Regions from separate parts of the Bradyrhizobium sp. SZCCHNR1002 genome, predicted to be linked through region 3. Evidence: predicted binding sites of a transcription regulator. Region 3 holds the regulator's gene; each other region holds the start of a gene.

Region 1 (7,590 bases), on a different contig from region 3:
GCTCGCCGAGCTGGCCGTTGACGCCTCCGGCGCAGGTCGCCACCGAGCGGCCGGGAAGGCATTCGCGCGCGCGCTGGCTGCCGAACAGGCCGTCGGCGATGGTGGCGCCGGTGCAGGCGAGCGGCAGATAGGTGACGGCGACGTGCGGGTAGCGCACCGCGAGCGCCAGCGCGGTGCGGGTCTGGTAGCTGTATAGCGAGCGGTGGCAGGCGGCATTGAACCAGACCGCGCTGTGCTTCTGCCAGTTCTGCAGCGTGTCCGGCGCCTCGCAGGCGCGGCCACCCTTGAAGCCGGCGCGGCTCGGCCGATAATATTGCGCGGACGGACCGCCGAGATAGGAGCGGAAGCAGAAGCCTTCGTCAGCCAGCGCGATCGGACGGTCCGGATTGCCCTCGCCGGAGGCGATGCTGTCGCCGAGCCCGGCGATGAAGACGTCGCGCACCTGGATCCCGGTCGAGACCTGCCGCGTGCCTTCCGGGCTGGTGACGTCGACGGATGCGACGGTCTGCCGGCCATAGCGGACGCGCAGATTGACCGGCTCGGCGCAGTCGAAGGTCGAGGTCTGCGGCCCATCGCCGTCGTCGAACGACCACGCGCAGGTGGCGCCGACGGGCACCGGGCCGGTCAGGCGCACCGTGACCGGATGGTCGATCGGCGTCAGATAGCTTTCCTTGACGTTGTCGCGTGTGCACGGCTCGTTGACGCGGCCTGCGAGGTCGATGCACAGCCGGTTGACGACGTTGCGCGCCCAGCCGCGGCCGTCGCTCTGGATGCTCAGTCCCTGCTCGGCGGACAGGATGGAGCGGTCGCGCGTGCTCTCGACGTGGAGCAGGAAGTCGCGCTCTTCGCGGAACAGGCGGAAGCGGTTGCGGACCTCCCAGCTGATCTGCAGCGGTGCTGCGTCCAGCTGAGCGGCAGCCTCGGTCGCGGCGAGAGGCGCGAGCAGGCCGCCCAGGACGCAGGCGGCGAGCATCGGACGAGAGAGAAATCGGGTCATACGCCAGGATTCACGTGAGCGATGGGGCGGAAATAAGAGGGCGGCTGGCAACGTCAACCGCGCCATCACAAACGGTGGTCGGAAGCGCCAAGTCAACCTTGTGAGTGGCGCTTGATCCGTTGCGGAACCGGCGCGGTTGCAGTCGCCGTTGCGCGCTTGGCGGCGATCTCGTCGGAGACGGCCGCTTGCAGCCGGCGCCGCTCCTGCCATGGCTTGACGACGTTGAGCCAGAGTTCCCGGACCCCCATGATCGAGATCGCGATGCCGAACGGGATCACGAAATACAGCACGCGGAACACCAGCAGGGTGGCAAGCAGCTGCTCGCGGCCGAACTGCGGCAGCGCCACCAGCATCGCGGCGTCGAACACGCCGATGCTGCCGGGCGCGTGGCTGGCGAAGCCGAGCAGGGTGGCGAGGATGAACACCACCGACAGCGACAGGAAATCGATCGGCGGGTTGGCGGGAACGAGCAGGTACATCGCCAGTGCGCAGAAGCCGAGATCGACCACACCGATCAGGATCTGCACGATGGTCAATGGAGCGGAGGGCAGCACCACCTTCCAGCCGTTCTGTCCGAGCTGGCGCCGGTTCTTGCCGGCATAGAGCCAGCCGAGATAGGCGAAGATGGCACCGAGGATGCCGATCGCGATCAGCTGGTTCACCGCCGGCGGCAACTGGTCCATCGCGGTGGCGGCGGCCGGATGCAGGGTCATGCCGATGCCCAGCACGAACAGGTTGCCGAGCCAGAAGGTCAGCCCCGACAGGAAGCAGATCTTGGCGACGTCGATCGCCGACAGGCCGTAATCCGAATAGATGCGGAAGCGGATGGCACCGCCGGTGAACACGGTGGCGCCGATGTTGTGGCCGATCGAATAGCTGGTGAAGGCGCTCATCGCCGCGATGCGATAAGGCACGTGTTTCTTGCCAATCGTTCGCAGCGCAAAATAGTCATAGAACGTCAGCGTGCAGAACGCGCCGACCACACATAAGGCGGCGAGCGCGATGTGACCGGGCGGGATCTCGGTCAGCGCTGTCAGGATGACGCCGCCGTCGACGCCCTTCAGCGTGCGCACGAGCGTGGTGATCGCGAAGGCGATGATCGCAAGGCTCGCTGCAATCCCCAGCCGCTTCCAGCCGATCCATTTCTTGAAGCCACGCGAGAGCGTGGTCAGCAGGCGCTGCATTCATCCTCCCGGCGGGGCGGCACTAGATCTTTGAGAAGGGACAAAACCATTGAACGATGAGGGCGGGTAATCCGTGACAGCCTGTTCCTTAAGCTAAAACGGACGCTTTGTGCAGTCCTTGACACAGCGCAGCTCCGGCGTCGATCCGCGGGTCTGTCACACTCCAGTCACATAGCTGCGGCCGCCTTAGTTCGGTCCCATTGGTTACCCGCCAAGCAAGTCACGACCGGCCGCGAGGTTCCGGCGGTCGTGTCGCCGCGGGCCGGAACAACGGACGCGTCACCCGGTTAGCCGCCCGCGGGGGTAGCGAACATGGCCACGATCGGTCGGGGAGGGCAAGCCATGTTCCGAACCAAGAGGACAAGTGGCAAATGGGACTCTTCACCAAGGACATCAAGACGATGAACGACCTGTTCGTTCATCAGCTGCAGGACATCTATTACGCCGAGAACCAGCTGATCAAAGCGCTGCCCAAGATGGCCGACAAGGCGACCGATCAGCAGCTCAAGCAGGGATTCCTCACGCATCTCGACGAGACGCGGACGCATGTGAAGCGGCTGGAGCAGGTGTTCGAGATGCACGGCATCGCGCCGAAGGCGGTCGACTGCCCGGCGATCGACGGCATCATCGAGGAGGCCGAGGAGGTCGCCGGCGAAGTCGCCGACAAGACCGTGCTCGACGCCGCCTTGATCAATGCCGGCCAGGCGGCCGAGCACTACGAGATCACCCGCTATGGCAGCCTGATCGCCTGGGCCAAGCAGCTCGGCCGCAGTGACTGCGCGGCGGTGCTGCAGAAGACGCTCGACGAGGAGAAGGCGACCGACATGAAGCTCACCAAGCTCGCCGAGACCACCATCAATTTGCGCGCGGCCAGCTGATCGCGCCGCACGACGTGATGAGGCAAAACGCCGCGCGGAAGTACCGCGCGGCGTCGTCATTTCGGAGGGGGTGATCAGCTCTTGCGCAGGGCGAAATTGGCGCCGCAGAACGCCATCAGGGCGCCCAGGCAGAGCGCGGCAAGTCCCGCCAGCACGCCGGAGGCCGACGGCACCGGGCTCGGTCCGGAGATCGCCTGGCCGATGCCGGCCAGCATCAGCACGCCGACCACGACGAGGAAGTTGCGCGCACGCTGCGGGATCTCGCCGGATACCGCGCTGTGCATGATGTTGGCGATGAAATAGCCGCTCGAGAAGCCGACCGTCGCGATCAGCCACCAGGCGATCGCCGAGCCGGCTGGCATGAAGGCACCTTCGCTCTGCCACAGGCCGCCGAGATCGAGGCCGTAGCGGGCGCCGAGCATGTGCACGGCGAGCGCCAGCAGCACGCCTGCGGCCATCGCGCCGGCCAGGATCAGGTGGCGCGGAAAATGGATCGTTTCGCTCATCGTTCGTTTGTAGGATAAGGCGCCCGACCCACGCAACAGGACCGCCCCCATTTCCGTACCGACACCATCCGATGCGCCCATCGGCTACGCCTACAAGGCGTCGCTGATCGGCTCCGCCCAGGAGTTCGAGCTGACCGAGCAGGGCCTGTCGTGGCGGTTCGCCGGCCACGCCGGGGTATGGCCCTATGCCGACATCGCCGCGATCCGGCTGTCCTACCGACCGGTGTCGATGCAGGCCAAGCGCTTCCGCGCCGAGATCACGCACCGTGACGGCCGGCGACTGAACGTCATCTCGACCACCTGGCAGACCGTGACCCTGATGGTGCCGCAGAGCGAGGCCTACAGGACCTTCATCCTTGCCCTGCATGCGCGGCTCGCAGCCGCAGGCAGCACGGCGCGGCTGACCGGCGGCCTCGGTCGTGCGGTCTATGCCGCCGCGGTGGCCGTGATGGCGGTGGTGACCGTCGCCATGGCCGCGCTTCTGGTGCGCGCGCTCGTCATCACCGAGTGGTCGGGAGCGCTGTTCCTGATCGGCTTCGCCGCGCTGTTCGCCTGGCAGGTCGGCGGCTTCGTCATCCGCAACAAGCCGCAGACCTACACTTTCGCAGCGATCCCGCCCGCGCTGCTGCCGTGATCACGGGACGTCACCGCTGGTCATCGAATGTGACCCGCGCTGGCGGCGCATCGTGCGACGATGTCGGTTGAGTCCGTCCCTACGGTCATTCCGGGGCAATCGTCGATGCGCAGACGCGAAGCGGCGGCGCGTTGACGATTGAACCCGGAATCTCGAAGTTGTTGCGCAAGACAAGCTCGGTATTCCGGGTTCAAGGCCTTGCGGCCTTGCCCCGGAATGACGGCGCGCGAGGCAGGATAGGACGCTGCTGGAGAAGCTCGATGCAGGATCGCGCGCAGCGTTGGCCCGATGCCGGTGAGATCGCCGCCATCAACGCGCAGCATTTCGCCGACACGCCGCTGCGCCCCGCCGATCTGCTGTTCGTGTTCGGCACCCGCGTCGAGGAGGAATTGCGTGCCGAGACGGCAGCCAGCCTCTGGGAGCAGGGCTGTTTCCGCCACGCCATCGTCAGCGGCGGGATCACGCCTGGCGCCGAGCTGTCGGAGTGCACGCTGATCAAGGCCGCCATGGTCAAGCGCGGCGTACCGGCGGACCTCATCCTCGAAGAGCATCACGCCATGAACACCGGCGAGAACGTCGTGTACTCGCTGCCGGTGATCGAGGCCACGCTCGGCCTCGCCAATGTCAGGACCGTCATCTGCCTCGGCAACAGCTGGACCGCGCGGCGTTATGCAATGACCCTGCAGCGGCACTGGCCGCAGGTCGAGAAGATGCTGCTGACCGTCGACGGCTTCGGCGTGCCGCGCCATCTCTGGCACACCCATCCGGAATTCCGCCGCCGCGTGCTGAGCGAGTGGGACAAGATCGAGCCGTACAAGGAGAGGGGCTTCATTGCAGAGTGGCCGTAGCAACGCCTGTACCAGGACATTTCCATGACCGAAGCAGCTCATCGCATCATCGCTCACTATGAGACCCGTGCGTTGTCGTGGGACGCCGACCGCCGCGCAGCGGCGTGGACCGATAGACCAGCCATCGACCGCTTTGTATCTCTCCTCAGACCGGTGGCGACCGTGCTTGATGTCGGTTGCGGAGGTGGCGTGCCGGTCGCAGCGCACATCGTGGGGCAGGGGTTTTCGGTCACCGGCGTCGACAGCTCTCCGACCATGATCAGCCTGTGCCGAACGCGGATGCCAGGGCAGACGTGGATCGTCGCTGACATGCGCTCGTTCACCTCAGACCAGCAGTTCGACGGCGTGCTGGCATGGGACAGCTTCTTTCATCTCGCGCACGATGATCAGCGACGCATGTTTCCGATCTTCGCAGCCTGCACGGGGCCGGGCGGCGTTCTGATGTTCAACGCCGGTCCCGCGCACGGCGAAGCGATGGGATCATATCGCGGCGATCCGCTATATCACGCGAGCCTGGATCCGTCGGAATACGAGGCGTTGTTGCATGCCAACGGCTTCGAGCCGATCACGCATGTGACGGCCGATCCTTCGAATGGCGAGCGGAGCTTCTGGCTTGCCCGCGCGGTTCGCGCCGGCGCGCTGATCTGACCAGCGTCGCTCTGGCGCCCAAGAGCTGCGGTGATGTGCTCGATCGTTGCTACGGCCTGACCACCAGCACCGAGCACTTCGCATAACGCACCACATGCCCCGCATTGCTGCCGAGGAAATACGTCCGCATCGCCGGGCGGTGCGAGGTCATGACGATCAGATCCGCCTGCACCTTGGCGGCCTCCTCGAGGATCTCGTGATAGATGCCGCCCTGGCGCACCGTGTAGCTGATGCGCTCGGCCGGGATGCCGGACTCGCGGGCCACGATCGACAGCGCTTCCTCGGCGGTCTCGCGCTGCTGGGCGTCGAAATCGGCGGGGACATATTCGGCGAGCATCACCGGCGTCATCGGCATCACGTTGAGCAGATGCACCTTGCCCTGCCACGTCTCCGCCAGCGTGGCGGCGGTCGCAATCGCCGGCTTGGCAAGGTCGGTATCGGCCAGATCGATGGGAACCAGAATCGATTTGAACATCGCGGCCTCCTTCACTGGGCGCGACCATTACGCGCTCCGCCGCGGCGGCCTGTCAATCGGAGCCCTGCTTGAGCAGCTTCGGTGTGACGAACATCAGGAGCTTGCCGCGCGCGAAGCTCACATCCCCCCAATCGTCGGTGTCGAAGTCGAAGATGGCGAGGCCGGAGGTCGGCATGTTGCGCATCAGCTCCTGGCGCGCCTCGGGATCTCCCTGGCCGGTCAGCGCCAGCGCCAGCTCATGCAGGCCGGGATTGTGGCCGACGACCAGCAGCTGCTTCGGATCGAACGCCGCTGCAAGGCGGATCTGATGCAGGATCTGCATCGGCTCGGCGCCGTACAGCTCCGGCACGGACTCGACCTGCGGGGAGACGATGCGGTCCTTCATCGCCTCCAGCGCGAGCTCCCAGGTCTGCTGTGCCCGCACCGCCGTGGACACCAGCACCAGCTCCGGCGCGAGCGGATGGCCGGCGATGAAGTCGCCGATCATGGCGGCATCCTGGTGCCCGCGCTCGTCGAGACGGCGGTCCTGGTCACGGCCCGAGGGCGCGTCAGTCTCGGTCTTGGCGTGGCGCAGCAGCATCAATCGGCGCATGGAATCCGGTCTCGAATCGGTCAGGGTGTCTCAGCCTGTATCACGTCTCTTTATCGCCACTAAAAGCGGCATGACGTCAGGTGACAGACCGGCGCAGGGTTCGCTAAGAAAACGCCATGAGCGAGACTTTCACAAGCGCGATCGATGACGCGGATGCCGCAGGTGCGATCACCCGGACCCGGCTGAATTTCGACCTCGACGTCGATGTCTGTGTGGTCGGGGCGGGACTGGCGGGGCTGACCACGGCGCTGTGCGCGGCGCGGCAGGGCGCCAGCGTCGCGGTGCTGGAGGGCCGCCAGGTCGGATGGAACGCCTCCGGCCACATGCTCGGCACGGTGCTGCCCGGATTCGACCTGCCGCTCCCCGACCTGATCGAGCGCGTCGGCCTGGAGCATGCGCGCGCGCTGTGGGCGCTGTCCTGGTCGGGCGCCGAGTTCATCCGCGCCCAGGCCACCGAGATCGCGATGCCCGGCATCGGCCTCAGCGAGGGCGCGCTCGAAGTCTCCAACGTCGACGCCGGCGATGCGCTGATCCGCCGCCTGCAGATGCTGCACGAGGATTTCGCCACCGAGGTCGAGGGCTGGCAGGTCGAGCGCGTCAGGAGCGAGCTCAAGACCAGCCGCTATTTTCATGGCGTCCATTACCCCCGGGCGTTCCAGCTCGACGGCCGCAAGTATGTCCACGCGCTGGCGCGGCTGGCGCACAAGGCCGGGGCGCGGATCTTCGAGGACACGCCGGTGGTCAGCATCGATGCGTCCGGCGTGCGCAAGCGCATCGTGACGCCGTCGGCGCGGATGCGGGCTTCGCACATCGTGCTCGCCGGCAACA
Region 2 (7,590 bases), on a different contig from region 3:
CCGCGGTGGTGTCGTCATGACTGGCCAGCGGAACATCATGGATCTTCGCCAGCGCAACGATGTCGCGCATGTTCGAGGCCGCATAGGCTTTTTGATAGGCAAAGCGCCGCTCGAACATCACGTCGAGCTCGGCGTCGGTCTTGCCCCCGCTCTTGCCGCGATAATAGTCCCGCAGCTTCCCCTCATCACGAAACTGCCGCTGCCCGGGCGTGTGATCCATCAAGGACATCAAGCGGACATCGGACCGGCCAGCCAGCTGCTTCGCCTCCTCGACAACGGTCGGCATCGGCACCTCGCAGCGGAGATGCAGGAAATGGTCGGCGCGCAACAGACGGCCGTCGCGCGCGGTTGCGATCGCCTCGGCGAGCACATTGGCCTGGCCGTCGACGCCTTCGGCGCCTTCCTCGCTCCAGACCCGCAAGGAATCGAGCACTGTCGTGATGCCCGCCGTCGCCAGCTGCCCATCATAGGAGATCACCGCGGCAACGGGATCCCAATAGACTTTCGGCCGCGGCACGAAATGCGCCTCGAGATGATCGGTATGCAGCTCGATCAGGCCGGGCATGAGCAGATCCCCCTCGGCATCAAGACTGCCGGCGGGCGCAGCCCCTTCACCCAGCTCGACGATGCGGCCACCTGCGATGGCCACCCAGCCCTGCTCGATGACTCTCTCGGCGAGGACCAGCCTGGCATTGCCTATCACCGTGTCGGACATGTTCGCGCTCATCTGTTGTTGTGCCTGTTATGCCGCCGCCGCGAAAGTCGTCACATCGACCGTGCGATCTGCGATCTGCCTCCGAATCTCGTCGTCATGCACGATCGCGATCATGGCGACGCCGGCTTGCTTCTTGGCCGCAATCAAGTCCACCACGACGGCGCGGTTCGCCGCATCGAGCGAGGCAGTCGGCTCGTCCAGCAGCAGGATCGGAACGTCCGATATAAATCCGCGTGCGATATTGACACGCTGCTGCTCGCCGCCGGAAAAGGTCGACGGCGGCAGCGACCACAGCCGTTCGGGAATGTTGAGCCGGCCGAGCAAGGCGCCGGCCCGCACGCGCGCATCCTCCCGCGAGAGTCCCGCGGTGAGCAGCGGCTCGGCGACGACATCGAGCGCCGGCACGCGCGGCACCGCGCGCAGGAACTGGCTGACATAGCCGATGGTCATCCGCCTCGCATTGAGCACCAGGCGCGGCTCGGCGCCTGCGAGGTTCGTCATCTCGCCCTGATGACGGACGCTGATGCGGCCACCGTCGCACCGATAGTTGCCGAAGATCATCTTCAGGATCGACGACTTTCCGGCGCCGGACGGCCCCGACAGGACGACGCATTCTCCTGCATTGACCTTGAACGACACGTCGCGCACCACGGGCAGAGAGATCCCGCCCTGAAGGTGCATTGTGAAGCTCTTCCGGGCATTCTCGACATCAAGCATCAGGGTCATTGTTATCGGGCTCATGGCGGCAGGATCGAGGACACGAGAAGCTGTGTGTAGGGCTCGCGCGGATCATCGAGCACCTGATCGGTGAGGCCGGTCTCGATCACCCGCCCCTCCTTCATGACCATCACACGGTGGGACAGAAGCCGCGCCACTGCAAGATCGTGCGTGACGACGATCGCCGCGAGGCCGAGTTCGTTGACGAGGCTGCGCATCAGGTCGAGCAGGCGCGCCTGCACCGAGACGTCGAGCCCGCCGGTCGGCTCGTCCATGAACACCAGCCGCGGCTGCGTCACCAGATTGCGCGCAATCTGCAGCCGCTGCCGCATGCCGCCGGAATAGGTCCGCGGCGCATCATCGATACGGGCGACGTCGATCTCGACCCGCTGCAGCCAGGACGATGCGGTCTGCCTGATACGGCCGTAGTTATTCCAGCCAATGGCCATCAGCCGCTCGCCGACATTGGCGCCCGCGGATACGGCCATGCGCAGGCCTTGCGCCGGGTCCTGGTGCACATAGCCCCAGTCGGTGCGAAACAGAAAACGCCGCTCGGCCTCGCCGAGATCGGCGAGACTGCGCAGCACGCCATCGCGCATGCGGTAGGACACGCGGCCCGCGCTTGGCGCGAGCTGCGCCGAGAGCATCTGCAGCAGCGTCGACTTTCCCGAGCCGGATTCGCCGACGATCGCGAGCACCTCGCCCGGATAAAGCACGAACGAGACGTCGCGACAGGCTGCGAGCCGGCCGTAGCTCTTGCCAAGTTCTTCAGCGACCAGCAGCGGCTGATCGGATGCGCTGTTCATGTCAACCATGAGCGCCCTCCTTGTGCGGGGCGGCATTCTCGACGCCGCGGTGTCCGGCCGCCTGGCGGCCCTCGCAATAGTCGGTGTCGGAGCAGACGAACATGCGACTCCCCTTGTCGTCGGTGACGATCTCGTCGAGATAGGAATCCTCAGCGCCGCACAGCGCGCAGGGTGCGTCGAACTTGTAGCGCGTGAACGGATGGTCCTCGAAATCGAGCGACACCACCGACGTATAGGGCGGGATGGCATAGATCCGCTTCTCGCGCCCCGCCCCGAACAGCTGCAGCGCCGGGCAATTGTCCATCTTCGGATTGTCGAATTTCGGCGTCGGCGACGGGTCCATCACGTAGCGCGCATTGACCTTGACCGGATAGGCGTAGGACGTCGCGATGTGGCCGAACCGGGCAATGTCCTCGTAGAGCTTGACATGCATCAGGCCGTATTCGGCGAGCGCATGCATGCGGCGCGTCTCGGTCTCGCGCGGCTCGAGAAACCGCAGCGGCTCCGGGATCGGCACCTGATAGACGAGCACCTGGCCCTCCCGCAGCGGCGCCTCGGGAATGCGATGGCGAGTCTGGATCACACTCGCCTCGTCCGTCGATGTCGTCGTTGCCACGCCTGCCGTCTTGGCGAAGAACTTACGGATCGAGATCGCGTTGGTCGTGTCGTCCGAGCCCTGGTCGATCACTTTGAGCACGTCATGCGGGCCGAGAATGGCTGCCGTGACCTGCACGCCGCCGGTGCCCCAGCCATAGGGCATCGGCATCTCGCGGCTCGCAAACGGCACCTGATAGCCGGGAATGGCGATGGCCTTGAGGATCGCGCGGCGGATCATCCGCTTGGTCTGCTCGTCGAGATAGGCGAAGTTGTAGGTCGGCGCGTTCATTCCGCGGCCTCCTTCAACACGGCAACGGCATTGGCATCGGCAAACTCCCGGCGCAGCTTGCGCAGCAGGCCGAGCTCGGATTGAAAGTCGACGTAGTGCGGCAGTTTCAGATGCTCGACGAAGCCGGTCGCCTGCACGTTGTCGGAATGTGACATCACGAACTCCTCGTCCTGTGCCGGGGCGATCAAATCCTCGCCGAGCTCGCGCGCGCGCAGCGCGCGATCGACCAGCGCCATCGACATCGTCTTGCGCTCGCTCTGACCGAAGGCCAGACCATAGCCGCGGGTGAAGCATGGCGGCTCGGTCGCCGACCCCTTGAACTGATTGACCATCTGGCATTCGGTCAGCTCGATCGATCCGAGCGGCACGGCGAAGCCGATCTCTTCGGCGAAGAACTCCACCTCGACCTCACCGAAACGGATCTCGCCGGCGAACGGATGGTTGCGGCCATAGCCGCGTTGCGTCGAATAGCCGAGCGCCAGCAGAAAGCCTTCGTCGCCGCGCGCGAGATTCTGCAGCCGCAGGTCGCGGCCGGCAGGAAAGCTCAGCGGATCACGCGTGAGATCTCCCACGGGCGCCTCGGGGTCCGCGTCAGGCGACGGCTCGATCAATCCGTCCTGACCGAGAATGTCGGTGACCCGTGGCATCGGCGCGTCGGACGTCGACGCAAGGGCCGGCGCCTCGGGATCGCCTGCCTCGGCCAGAGCCGGATCGAGCAGCCGGTGCGTGTAGTCGAATGTCGGGCCCAGCACTTGCCCGCCGGGAATGTCCTTGAAGGTGGACGATACGCGCCGCTGCACGCGCATCTCGCCGGTGTCGACCGGCTCGGTCGCACCGAAGCGCGGCAGGGTCGCACGGAAGGCGCGCACCAGGAAGATCGCCTCGATGAGATCGCCGCGCGCCTGCTTGATGGCAAGAGCTGCCAGCTCGCGATCATACAGCGAACCCTCGCTCATGACGCGATCGACCGCGAGTCCGAGCTGCTCCGAGATCTGCGCAAGCGACAACTCGGGCACGCTCCTGTCGCCGCGGCGCTCATGCGCCAGCAGCCGGTGTGCGTTCTCGATGGCGCGCTCGCCGCCTTTGACCGCCACATACATCCGCTAAGCTCCTGCAGGTGAGAGACGCGTCGTGCGCGGGATCGCGACCAACGATTGATCGTCGACCAGAATGACGTCGATCCCGCGCGGGAACAGCGCCTCGTTGATTGACAGTCGCGCGAGCAGATCGCGCGGCTCGATCGTCGCCGCGAGCGAGGTCACGCCATCGATCCCAGGACCACGCAGGTGGAACGTCGGCCCCGTAGAAAGGCTCGGCACCTGCAGGATCAGGGTTGTCGACCGGTCCGGGTATTCCGGCGTCCCCAGAGCAAAGGACGCGAGATCAGGCAGCGCGTCGGGCGCCGCCACGAGTGCGAAACTTGCCAGCTCTGGGCGCGTCACGACCGGCGCGCCGGTGTGAAATTTCAGCCAGGCTCCGACATCGGGCGCGCGCGCGAAGGCCGCATCGAGCCAGAGCGGCGTATCCTGGTCCAGCAAGGTCAGGGCGATCGCCGCAACGCCGGCCGCCATCGACGTTGGCCGGCCGGCGCCGTCGTCGACCGACACCACCTGTCCGGGACGCGCCATCGCCTCCATCACCATGCGGAAGGTCGATTGCGCCGACAGAACCTTGTCGGCAAAGCCGGGCTGCAGCTCGACAGTCATTGCCGTCATCACCCTTCTCCCCGCACCATCGTGTAGAAATCGACCCGCGTCGCCGCGGCCTCGGCGGCGCTTCGATCCCGCTCCTGTTGCATCTGCGCCCGCAGGGGCGCAACGACCTCCCTCTCGATTGCCTTGGCGTGATCGGACGATTGAAGCAAGGCGTCGCACAGCGCGATCAGGCGCGCCTTGCCGCCGTCGCGCCCGAGGACATAGCCAAACCCCACCTGCCCGCCCTGCAGACGAACAGCCGCGCGAGACACCGTCGCCTCACCGAGATTGAACGGCGCGCCATCGCCGCCGATACGGCCACGAACCATCACGAGACCGCTTTCGGGGGCACGCAGATCCTGGTAGGGCGGCACCGGCAGCGCGGCCATCCTATTCTCGATCTCGGCGGCCGCAACGTGCGACAGCACCTTCATTGCGTCCCGCCGCTTCTCCTGCAACGCCGTATCGCCGCTCATCGCCATTCTCGATCTTGCCTGCATCAAGTTGTCTATGATACTAGACAACTCGATAAGAGAGCGCCATGACTGTTTGATGACATGGACGTGATTTTCACAACACGACGCAGGGAGCTGCGATGAGCATGCCGGACGCCGGATCTGGCGTCGCGCTGTGGCGGCGGGTGGCCGACGGCATCGAGCGCGACATTGCCGATGGCCGCTTCGCGGCCGGTACGCGCCTGCCGGGCGAGACCGAGATCGCGGAGACCTACCGCGTCAACCGCCACACGGTCCGGCGGGCGCTGGCGACCCTCGCGGAACGCGGGCTCGTCCGCGCCGAGCGCGGCAGCGGCACCTATGTGGAAGCCCCGCGCCTGTCCTATCCGCTGCGATCGCGGACCCGATTCTCGGAGATCGTCGGCGCGGGCGGTCGTGAGCCGCGCGGGCAGCTGATCGCGGCCTCGGAGGAATCCGCGACGCGCGACCTCGCACGACTGCTGGGATTGAAGACGGGTGCTCCGTTGGCGCGCATCGATGCGCTGCGCTTCGCCGACAAGACGCCGATCTGCGTCAGCACCTCCTGGCTCTCGGCCGAGCGATTTCCCGACGCAGGGCGGGTGTTCGCCGCGACCCGCTCGATGACGGCGCTGCTCGCGCATTACGGCATCCGCGACTATCGCCGCGGTGCGACCAGGATCACGGCAGCGATCGCCGATGCCAGCGACGCGTCCCGCCTCGACCTCGCGCTGGGGCGTCCGGTCCTGGTCGTCGACAGCACCGACATCGACGCCGACGGGACGCCGCTCGTCAGCAAACGCTCGCGCTTCGCTGCGGAGCGTGTGACGTTCGAGGTCGAGAGCTAGGGCGAAACCGTCGCCATGTTCTCGACCTCGGGGCGCTCAGTCGATGAGCGTGCCGTCTTGATTGAAGAACGGATGCGGCCCGTCGAAATCCCCGATGGGCACCTGATGCGTGACGATCGTTCCGAATCCCGGCCCTGGAAACCAGGCATGAAGGTGAAAGGCTGGAGGCTCGATGCGGAAGGATGGCGATTGCATCTCGGCGAGATCCAGTGCCACGGCATGGTTCGGCGCCGGGCAGATCGTGCAGGGGATTGCGGCAAACCGGGTCAGCGCTGCACGATGGACGTGACCGCATCCGATCAATTGCACCCGCGGGTGACGCGTGAGGATGGCTGCGAGATGCGCAGCATTGCGCAGGTTCTGCCGGTCCATGTGACCGATGCCGGTCGAAAATGGCGGATGGTGCAGAAACAGCAGGGCCGGCTTGTCGGCACGAGCAGAGAGCTTGGCATCGAGCCATTGCAGACTCGCCTGATCGATCTCACCATGCGGATGGCCGGGCACGCTGGAATCGAGCAACAGCAGATCGAGATCGGCCAATTCCACATGCCGATTCAGCGGACCCGAGGGGTGATCATGAGATGCGTCCGGAAACGCCACTCGCATCAACTCGCGTGAATCGTGATTGCCGGGCACGGCAGCGAACGGAATCCGGAGCTCGGCAAGCAGATCCTTGAGATGATCGTACTCGGCCGGTGACGGCGTGTCGGCGAGATCCCCCGAGATCACCACCAGGTCGAGCTTTGGCTCAAACCGGTTGAGCTCCGTGATGCATCGCGCGAGCGCGCGCGCCGTGTCGACACGACGATAGGCCAGCCGACCGGGCGCCTTGATGTGGAGGTCTGAAATCTGCGCAATGTTGACCGCGTTCTTGGTCATGAGATGATCAACCTTCCGCTGGCAGCAGACGAATGGAATTCGGCTCAATCGACAGTCCGATGCGCTCCCCGGCGTGGACCTTGATCGTATTCGGCGCATCCACGGTGAGTGGAATGGAGGCCGCGCCGCGAACGATGATCCGCTGCCGGTCGCCGGCAAAACGGACGCTGTGGACGACGCCGGTCAGCTCCGATGCCGCGGCCTCGACAATGCCAATCGTTTCCGGTCGAACCATCGCAACGGCCTGGCTGCGCGGCGCGGGATCGGCGACCGGCAGTCGTCCGCCCGGCAGAACGAGGTGGCCGCCGTCGATCGGTGCCTCGATGATGTTGGCCGCGCCGACGAACTCCGCTACGAAGCGATCGGCTGGGGTGAAATAGATCTCTTGCGGCGTCCCGATCTGGGCGATGGCGCCCTTGCGCATGACGACAATGCGGTCGCCGAGCTCCATGGCTTCGTCCTGGTCATGCGTGACGTAGATCGCCGTGATCCCGAGCGTGCGCAGCAGGCTGTTGAGCTCACCGCGGAGCCGCTCGCGCAGGGCGGCATCCAACGCCGTGAGCGGCTCGTCG
Region 3 (7,590 bases):
TGTCATCGAACCTTTATAAAAGCGGCACCGAGGCCCCTTAAAGCGGCCGGGGAAGCGCAATCGGGTGCGTCATGCGCTTCGCTTCCCAAGCATGGAGACCAGCTATGAATTTCGTCAAAGCTATTGTCGCTGCCGGCTTGGTCGCCGCATCGACGTCGGCCTTTGCTGCCGACATCACCGGCGCGGGCGCGACGTTCCCGTTCCCGATCTATTCCAAGTGGGCCGACGCCTACAAGAAGGAGACGGGCAACGGTCTGAACTACCAGTCGATCGGCTCCGGCGGCGGCATCAAGCAGATCCAGGCCAAGACCGTGACCTTCGGTGCCACCGACGCGCCGCTCAAGGCCGAGCAGCTCGACAAGGACGGCCTGGTGCAGTGGCCGATGGTGATGGGCGGCATCGTGCCGGTCGTCAACCTCGAGGGCGTCAAGCCGGGCGAGATGGTGCTGGACGGCGAGACGCTCGCCAACATCTATCTCGGCAAGATCACCAAGTGGGATGACGCCGCGATCAAGAAGCTGAACCCCAGCGTCAAGCTGCCGTCCGACGCGATCGCCGTGGTCCGCCGCTCCGACGGTTCGGGCACGACCTTCAACTTCACCTATTATCTCTCCGAGGCGAGCGCCGACTGGAAGAGCAAGATCGGCTTCAACACCGCGGTCGAGTGGCCGGTCGGTGTCGGCGCCAAGGGCAACGAAGGCGTGTCCGGCAATATCAGCCAGACCAAGAACGCGATCGGCTATGTCGAATACGCCTACGCCAAGCAGAACAAGCTGACCTACACCGGCATGATCAACAAGGCCGGCAAGACCGTGCAGCCGACCGTCGAGGCGTTCCAGGCCGCCGCGGCGAATGCCGACTGGGCCAAGGCTCCCGGCTACTATGTGATCCTCGCCAACCAGCCGGGCGACAAGTCCTGGCCGATGACGGCGGCGACCTTCATCCTGATGCACAAGGAGCCGACCGACAAGGCGGCCTCCGCCGAGGCGATCAAGTTCTTCAAGTGGTCATTCGAGAAGGGCGGCAAGATGGCCGAGGATCTCGACTACATCCCGATGCCCGACAGCGTCGTGAAGCTGATCGAGAAGACCTGGTCGGCCGACATCAAGAGCTGATCTGAAAGCGCACTGCCCTCTCCCGGAAACGGGAGAGGGTTCGTCCAAGGTGATGATGGTGTCGAAGAAGCAGGGGGCGGACTTGGCTGAGATGGCCGTTGAGAGCGAGGTTGGCGATATCGCCGCTGCCGCAGGGCCCTATGACCGCGCCCGTGCGCTGAGCGCGTTCAAGCTCGGCGATGTCACCTTCTACTGGATCACCCGCCTGTCCGCGATCTCGGTGCTGCTGATCCTCGGCGGCATCATCATCTCCCTCGTCATCGGCGCCTGGCCGGCGATGAAGGAGTATGGCTTCCAGTTCCTGTTCACCAAGCGCTGGGCGCCTTCGGCCGATCCACCGGTGCTCGGCGCGCTCGGCCCGATCTACGGCACGCTGGTGACCTCGTTCATTGCGATGCTGATCGCCATTCCCGTGGGCCTCGGCATCGCGATCTTCCTCACCGAGCTGTGCCCGCAATGGCTGCGCCGCCCGATCGGCCTGGCCATCGAGCTGCTCGCCGGCATTCCCTCGATCATCTACGGCATGTGGGGCTTCTTCGTGCTGGGCCCGTTCCTGGCCACCACGTTTCAGCCGTTCATGATCAGCCTCTGCGCCAACATCCCGGTGCTGCAGGACATCTTCGCAGGTCCGCCGTCCTATCTCAGCCTGTTCAACGCCTCGCTGATCCTGGCGATCATGGTGCTGCCTTTCATCACCTCGATCTCGGTCGACGTCTTCAAGACGGTCCCGCCGGTGCTGAAAGAAGCGGCCTACGGCGTCGGCTGCACCACGTGGGAAGTCGTCCGCAGCGTCGTCATCCCCTACACCCGCGTCGGCGTCATCGGCGGCGTGATGCTGGCGCTGGGCCGCGCGCTCGGCGAGACCATGGCGGTGACCTTCATCATCGGCAACTCGTTCCGGATCTCGTCGTCGATCTTCGCGCCGGGCACCACGATCTCGGCCGCGATCGCCTCCGAATTCCAGGAGAGCGACGGTCTGCACCAGTCGAGCCTGATCCTTCTCGGCCTGCTCCTGTTCGTCCTCACCTTCTTCGTGCTGGCGAGCGCCCGGCTGATGCTGGCGCGACTCGAAGCCAAGGCAGGAAAGTAAGCCATGTCGAGCGTCGACGCGTCCACCTTCGACACGCCGGTCAATCCGGTGAATCCGATCTACGCCCGCCGCCGCCGCCGCGACCTCATGGTCCGCGGCCTGTGCATCGCCGCCGCGGCGTTCGGCGTCACCTGGCTGGCGCTGATCCTGTTCACGCTGTTCTATAACGGCCTCGCCGGCCTCAGCCTGCAGGTCTTCACCGCCGACACGCCGCCGCCGGGCGCCAGCGAAGGCGGCCTGCGCAACGCCATCGTCGGCTCGATCATGATGACCGTGATCGGCGTCGGCATCGGCGCGCCGCTCGGCCTGTTCGCCGGCACCTACCTCGCCGAATACGGCCGCAACGACCGCCTGACCTCGGTGATCCGCTTCATCAACGACATCCTGCTGTCGGCGCCGTCGATCATCATCGGCCTGTTCATCTATGGCGCCGTCGTGGTGCCGATGGGCGGCTTCTCGGCGATCGCCGGCGCGCTGGCGCTGGCCGTCATCGTGATCCCGGTCGTGCTCCGCACCACCGAGGACATGCTGCTGCTGGTACCCAACCCGCTGCGCGAGGCGGCCTCCGCGCTCGGCCTGCCGCGCTCGCTGGTGATCCGCCGCATCGCCTACCGCGCGGCGCGCTCGGGCCTCATCACCGGCGTGTTGCTGGCGACCGCCCGCGTCGCCGGCGAGACCGCGCCGCTGTTGTTTACCGCGCTGTCGAACCAGTTCTGGAGCCTCAACCTCTCCAAGACGATGGCGAACCTGCCCGTCACCATCAACAATTTCGTCCAGAGCCCGTATGCCTATTGGAAGCAGCTGGCCTGGAGCGGAGCCCTTCTCATCACTCTGGCCGTGCTCGCTTTGAACGTCGGTGCACGCATTCTCGGCGCCGAGAGGAAAACGAAATGACCGAACTGTCCGTCTCCGTCAGTCAGCCCAATCACGCGCTCCACGGCCAGTCGCTCCCCGAGGCGCCGGCCAAGGTAACCGCGCGCAACCTGAATTTCTATTACGGCGATCATCACGCGCTGAAGAACATCAACCTGACGCTGGGCACCAACCGCGTCACGGCGTTCATCGGTCCGTCCGGCTGCGGCAAGTCCACCCTGCTGCGCATCTTCAACCGGATGTACGACCTCTATCCGGGCCAGCGCGCCACTGGCCAGCTGATGCTCGACAACACCAACATTCTCGATCCCAAGCTCGACCTCAATCTGCTGCGCGCGCGGGTCGGCATGGTGTTCCAGAAGCCGACGCCGTTCCCGATGACGATCTACGAGAACATCGCCTTCGGCATCCGGCTCTATGAGAAGATCTCGAAGTCCGAGATGGACGACCGCGTCGAGAAGGCGCTGCGCGGCGGCGCGCTGTGGAACGAGGTCAAGGACAAGCTCAACGCCTCCGGCCTGTCGCTGTCCGGCGGCCAGCAGCAGCGCTTGTGCATCGCCCGCACAGTCGCCGTCCGGCCCGAGGTGATCCTGTTCGACGAGCCGTGCTCGGCGCTCGACCCGATCTCGACCGCCAAGGTCGAGGAGCTGATCCAGGAGCTCGCGGAGAACTATACGATCGCGATCGTGACCCATAACATGCAGCAGGCGGCGCGCGTCTCCGACAAGACCGCCTTCATGTATCTCGGCGAGCTGATCGAGTTCGACGAGACCAGCAAGATCTTCACCTCGCCGAGCGATCGGCGGACCCAGGACTACATCACCGGCCGGTTCGGCTGACGCCGACAGCATTCTTCAGGAGATCAACATGGCCAGTGAACATACCGCCAAGGCGTTCGACAGCGATCTGCAGGATCTCACCCGGCTGGTGTCGGAGATGGGCGGCCTCGCCGAGCGGCTGATCGTCGATTCCGTCGACGCGCTGGTGCGGCGCGACGTGGCGCTCGGCCAGAAGGTGGTCGCCGCCGACGCCGAGGTCGACAAGCTGCAGCGCATCATCGAGGAGCGCGCGGTGCTGACGATCGCCCGCCGCCAGCCGATGGCCGTCGATCTGCGCGAGATCGTCGGCGCCATGCGCGTCGCCACCGATCTGGAGCGGATCGGTGACCTCGCCAAGAACATCGGCAAGCGCGTCGCCGCGCTGGAGAGCGACTTCCATCCGCTCAAGCTGATCCGCGGCCTGGAGCACATGACCGACTTGGTGCAGTCGCAGGTCAAGACGGTGCTGGATGCCTATGCCGCGCATGATTTGCCGGCGGCGATGACGGTCTGGAAGGGCGACGAGGAGGTCGATGCGATCTGCACCTCGCTGTTCCGCGAGCTCCTCACTTATATGATGGAGGACCCGCGCAACATCTCGTTCTGCATCCACCTGATGTTCTGCGCCAAGAACATCGAGCGGATCGGCGACCACGCCACCAACATCGCTGAGACGGTTTTCTATATGATCGAGGGCCAGCAGATCATGGACAAGCGCCCGAAGGGCGACATGACCAGCTTCGCGACCACGATCCCCGGCAACTGAGAAAGACGATTTCGACATGGGCGCGCGAATTCTGGTGGTTGAGGACGAGGAGGCGCTGACGACGCTGCTGCGCTACAACCTCGAGGCCGAAGGCTACGAGGTCGAGACCGTGGCGCGCGGCGACGAGGCCGACACGCGGCTCAAGGAGCGCGTGCCCGATCTGGTCGTGCTCGACTGGATGCTGCCGGGCCTGTCCGGCATCGAGCTGTGCCGGCGGCTGCGGGCGCGGTCCGAGACCAAGCAGCTGCCGATCATCATGCTCACCGCCCGCGGCGAGGAGAGCGAGCGTGTGCGGGGGCTTGCGACCGGCGCCGACGACTACATCGTCAAGCCGTTCTCGGTGCCGGAGCTGCTGGCGCGCGTGAAGGGCCTGCTGCGGCGGGCGAGCCCGGAGCGGCTCGCGACCGTGCTGTCCTATGGCGACATCGAGCTCGACCGCGAGAAGCGCCGCGTCGCGCGCTCGGGCCGGCCGATCGACCTCGGCCCGACCGAATACCGTCTGCTCGAATTCTTCCTCGAGCATCCCGGCCGCGTGTTCAGCCGCGAGCAGTTGCTCGACAGCGTCTGGGGCCGCGACATCTATATCGACGAGCGCACCGTCGACGTGCACATCGGCCGTCTGCGCAAGCTGCTCAATCCGGGTCGCGAGCAGGATCCGATCCGCACCGTGCGCGGCGCGGGCTATGCGCTGGACGATCGGTTCGCCAAGAGCGAGCAGGCATAAGGAGCGGCAGATGTGAGGGACGTGCAGGTGTGAGAGGCGAGCAGGCCGGATTAAGGACACCGCGGTCCGCTTTCCGCCACGCCGCCGCCGTCTTGATCGAGTGTGCTGAGCGGCCCGTGTTTTGGTTCCAGCGGACGCCCTTGCTCAAGACGATCATCACAAGTCTTGCCGTGCTGCTCGGCAGCCTGGCCGGTGCACCGGCCGCCGAGCTCGAAGACGCCGTCGCCGCCGCCGGAAACGGCCAGCATGACGTTGCGCTGCGCCGCCTGCTGCCGCTCGCCGCCAAGGGCGATGCGCGGGCGCAGTTCGACGTCGGCTTCATGCACGCCTTCGGCTGGGGCCAGCCGCGCAATGCGGCCGAGGCGCTGGCATGGTATCGCAAGGCGGCGGACCAGGGCCTCGCCGTCGCCCAGCACTATCTCGGCATCGCCTACGTCAACGGCGAGGGTGTCGCGAGCAACTACGGCGAAGCCGGCCGCTGGTTCAGCCGCGCTGCAGCCCAAGGCTTCGCCCAGTCGCAATACATGCTCGGTCTGATGATGCTCGACGGCCGCGGCGTGAGCCAGGACCTCGTGCAGGGCTATGCCTGGCTGGTGATGGCCGGCCGCAACGGCGTGCGCTCGGCCGGCCGCGACGTGCAGCGGGTCAAGCTGACCGAGGCGCAGCGTGTCCAGGCGCAGGCGATGATCGCGAGCTGGAAGCCCAGATTCGAATCGACGGATGCCGGGGTGGCCAACCCGCGTCCCGAGCAGTTGCTCGGACTCGACCGGCACATCGGCGAGGTCGTGGACCCGACCTCCTGGCCTGCCTCGTCGATCGGCGTCGTCACCGTGGCGCAGTATTCGACCGGCGGCTGGTGTACCGGCACTCTGATCGCGCCGCGCGTCGTGCTCACCGCCGCGCATTGCGTGTTCAACGGGCTCGCGCAGGTCAATCCCGGCAACGTCCGCTTCCTGGCCGGCATGAACAGGGGCACGCCGGCCGCCTCATCGATCGCCGAACGGCTGATCGTCGCGCCCGAGTTCGTTCCGACCCAGCACGACCGATGGTCGCTCGACCGCTCCCCGGCCGATTGGGCGCTGATCATCCTGAAGGACGCGCTGCCGTCGAAGCCGGTGGCGGTGAGGGCGCTGAGCCGTGAGGAGCTGGTCGCCGCAACCAGGGCCGGCACCATCTCCGAGATCGGCTATGGCCAGGAGCGGCGCTATTCGCCGACCGGCCAGCGCAATTGCAGCGCGGGGATGACCAAGGACGCCAAGCTGCTGACCGTGCATTGCCTGGCCAATTTTGGCTATTCGGGCTCGCCGATCATGGCCGAGATCGGCGGCGAGCCGGCCGTGGTCGGCATCTTCTCGGCGTTCCACGAGGAGACCCGGCTAATGTTCGCCGCGCCGGCAAGCCACTTCGAGGCGACCGTGCGGCGCGAGATCGCCGCGCAGAGCGCCTCGGCGCGGTGAGGGGAGAACGGCGGAGGCGGCAGCCACTGGTCAAGGTTTGTGCGTGACCGGATAGCGGGTTGCCAAGGGAGGGGGGCTGGTCTGGGAAGCACTGTCCCGCACGGCTGGATTCGAGATGATTCTCGCTGGTGGACACTGCTCTTGCCGAATGGCGCGGGTCTTGCTCTCCTAGTGAGTATGACAATTTTTCCGATTGATCATCCTCACCCCGCCCGCCGGATCCCAGCCTGGTTCACGGGGGCGGGTGGCTCGACCGTCGCGCTGCTCGCCGGCCTCGTTCTGGCCAACGCGCTTGCCTGGGCGTGGGCCTTCGCGCTCTACGCCGACCGGCCCGCGATCGTCGGCACGGCGCTGCTGGCCTGGCTGCTCGGCCTCAGGCACGCGGTCGACGCGGACCACATTGCCGCCATCGACAACGTCGTGCGCAAGCTTGTTCAGGATGGCGACAAGCCGCGCGCTGCAGGACTCTACTTCGCCCTCGGCCATTCGAGCGTCGTGGTGATCGCGACCATCGTGGTGAGCCTCGTTGCCGGCGCTGACCTGTTGAGCGAGCAGAGTACGATCCGGGCAATCGGCGGAACGATCGGAACGTCGGTCTCGGCAGGCTTTCTGCTGCTGATCGCGGTCGTCAATCTGGTGCTGTTCGTGAAGCTCTGGCGCCGCGCGGCCCAGCCGAACGCCGGCGGCGCCGGAGGTGGCATCCTGATTCGCCTGTTGCGACCCGTGCTTCGCATCGTCTCCCGCGCC

What was found. Region 3 encodes PhoB, which activates phosphate uptake and scavenging genes when phosphate is short. Its sites were predicted from a motif close to TGTCATNNANCTGTCAT; they were not measured.
Region 1: QX108_RS09265 (YbhN family protein) is a predicted target of PhoB. The motif match lies at 2,336-2,352, and genes of this name have one in related genera.
Region 2: phnF (phosphonate metabolism transcriptional regulator PhnF) is a predicted target of PhoB. The motif match lies at 5,360-5,376, and genes of this name have one in related genera.

What each region holds. Positions count from the first base shown of each region.
Region 1 is NZ_JAUHIS010000001.1:2,069,122-2,076,711, reverse strand. Features, by position in the region: gene QX108_RS09270 (hypothetical protein) at 1-997, opposite strand, end outside; gene QX108_RS09265 (YbhN family protein) at 1,090-2,181, opposite strand; gene QX108_RS09260 (ferritin-like domain-containing protein) at 2,553-3,059, shown strand; gene QX108_RS09255 (hypothetical protein) at 3,134-3,565, opposite strand; gene QX108_RS09250 (hypothetical protein) at 3,615-4,199, shown strand; gene QX108_RS09245 (YdcF family protein) at 4,460-5,047, shown strand; gene QX108_RS09240 (class I SAM-dependent methyltransferase) at 5,072-5,695, shown strand; gene QX108_RS09235 (universal stress protein) at 5,745-6,170, opposite strand; gene QX108_RS09230 (histidine phosphatase family protein) at 6,223-6,762, opposite strand; gene QX108_RS09225 (FAD-binding oxidoreductase) at 6,879-7,590, shown strand, end outside.
Region 2 is NZ_JAUHIS010000001.1:2,375,679-2,383,268, forward strand. Features, by position in the region: gene QX108_RS10535 (alpha-D-ribose 1-methylphosphonate 5-triphosphate diphosphatase) at 1-727, opposite strand, end outside; gene phnL (phosphonate C-P lyase system protein PhnL) at 743-1,441, opposite strand; gene phnK (phosphonate C-P lyase system protein PhnK) at 1,453-2,247, opposite strand; gene QX108_RS10550 (alpha-D-ribose 1-methylphosphonate 5-phosphate C-P-lyase PhnJ) at 2,240-3,124, opposite strand; gene QX108_RS10555 (carbon-phosphorus lyase complex subunit PhnI) at 3,121-4,224, opposite strand; gene phnH (phosphonate C-P lyase system protein PhnH) at 4,228-4,839, opposite strand; gene phnG (phosphonate C-P lyase system protein PhnG) at 4,839-5,294, opposite strand; gene phnF (phosphonate metabolism transcriptional regulator PhnF) at 5,414-6,139, shown strand; gene QX108_RS10575 (phosphodiesterase) at 6,176-7,018, opposite strand; gene QX108_RS10580 (ABC transporter ATP-binding protein) at 7,026-7,590, opposite strand, start outside.
Region 3 is NZ_JAUHIS010000002.1:487,775-495,364, reverse strand. Features, by position in the region: gene pstS (phosphate ABC transporter substrate-binding protein PstS) at 105-1,115, shown strand; gene pstC (phosphate ABC transporter permease subunit PstC) at 1,207-2,205, shown strand; gene pstA (phosphate ABC transporter permease PstA) at 2,209-3,099, shown strand; gene pstB (phosphate ABC transporter ATP-binding protein PstB) at 3,096-3,917, shown strand; gene phoU (phosphate signaling complex protein PhoU) at 3,946-4,662, shown strand; gene phoB (phosphate regulon transcriptional regulator PhoB) at 4,679-5,386, shown strand; gene QX108_RS14670 (trypsin-like serine protease) at 5,527-6,843, shown strand; gene QX108_RS14665 (HoxN/HupN/NixA family nickel/cobalt transporter) at 7,021-7,590, shown strand, end outside.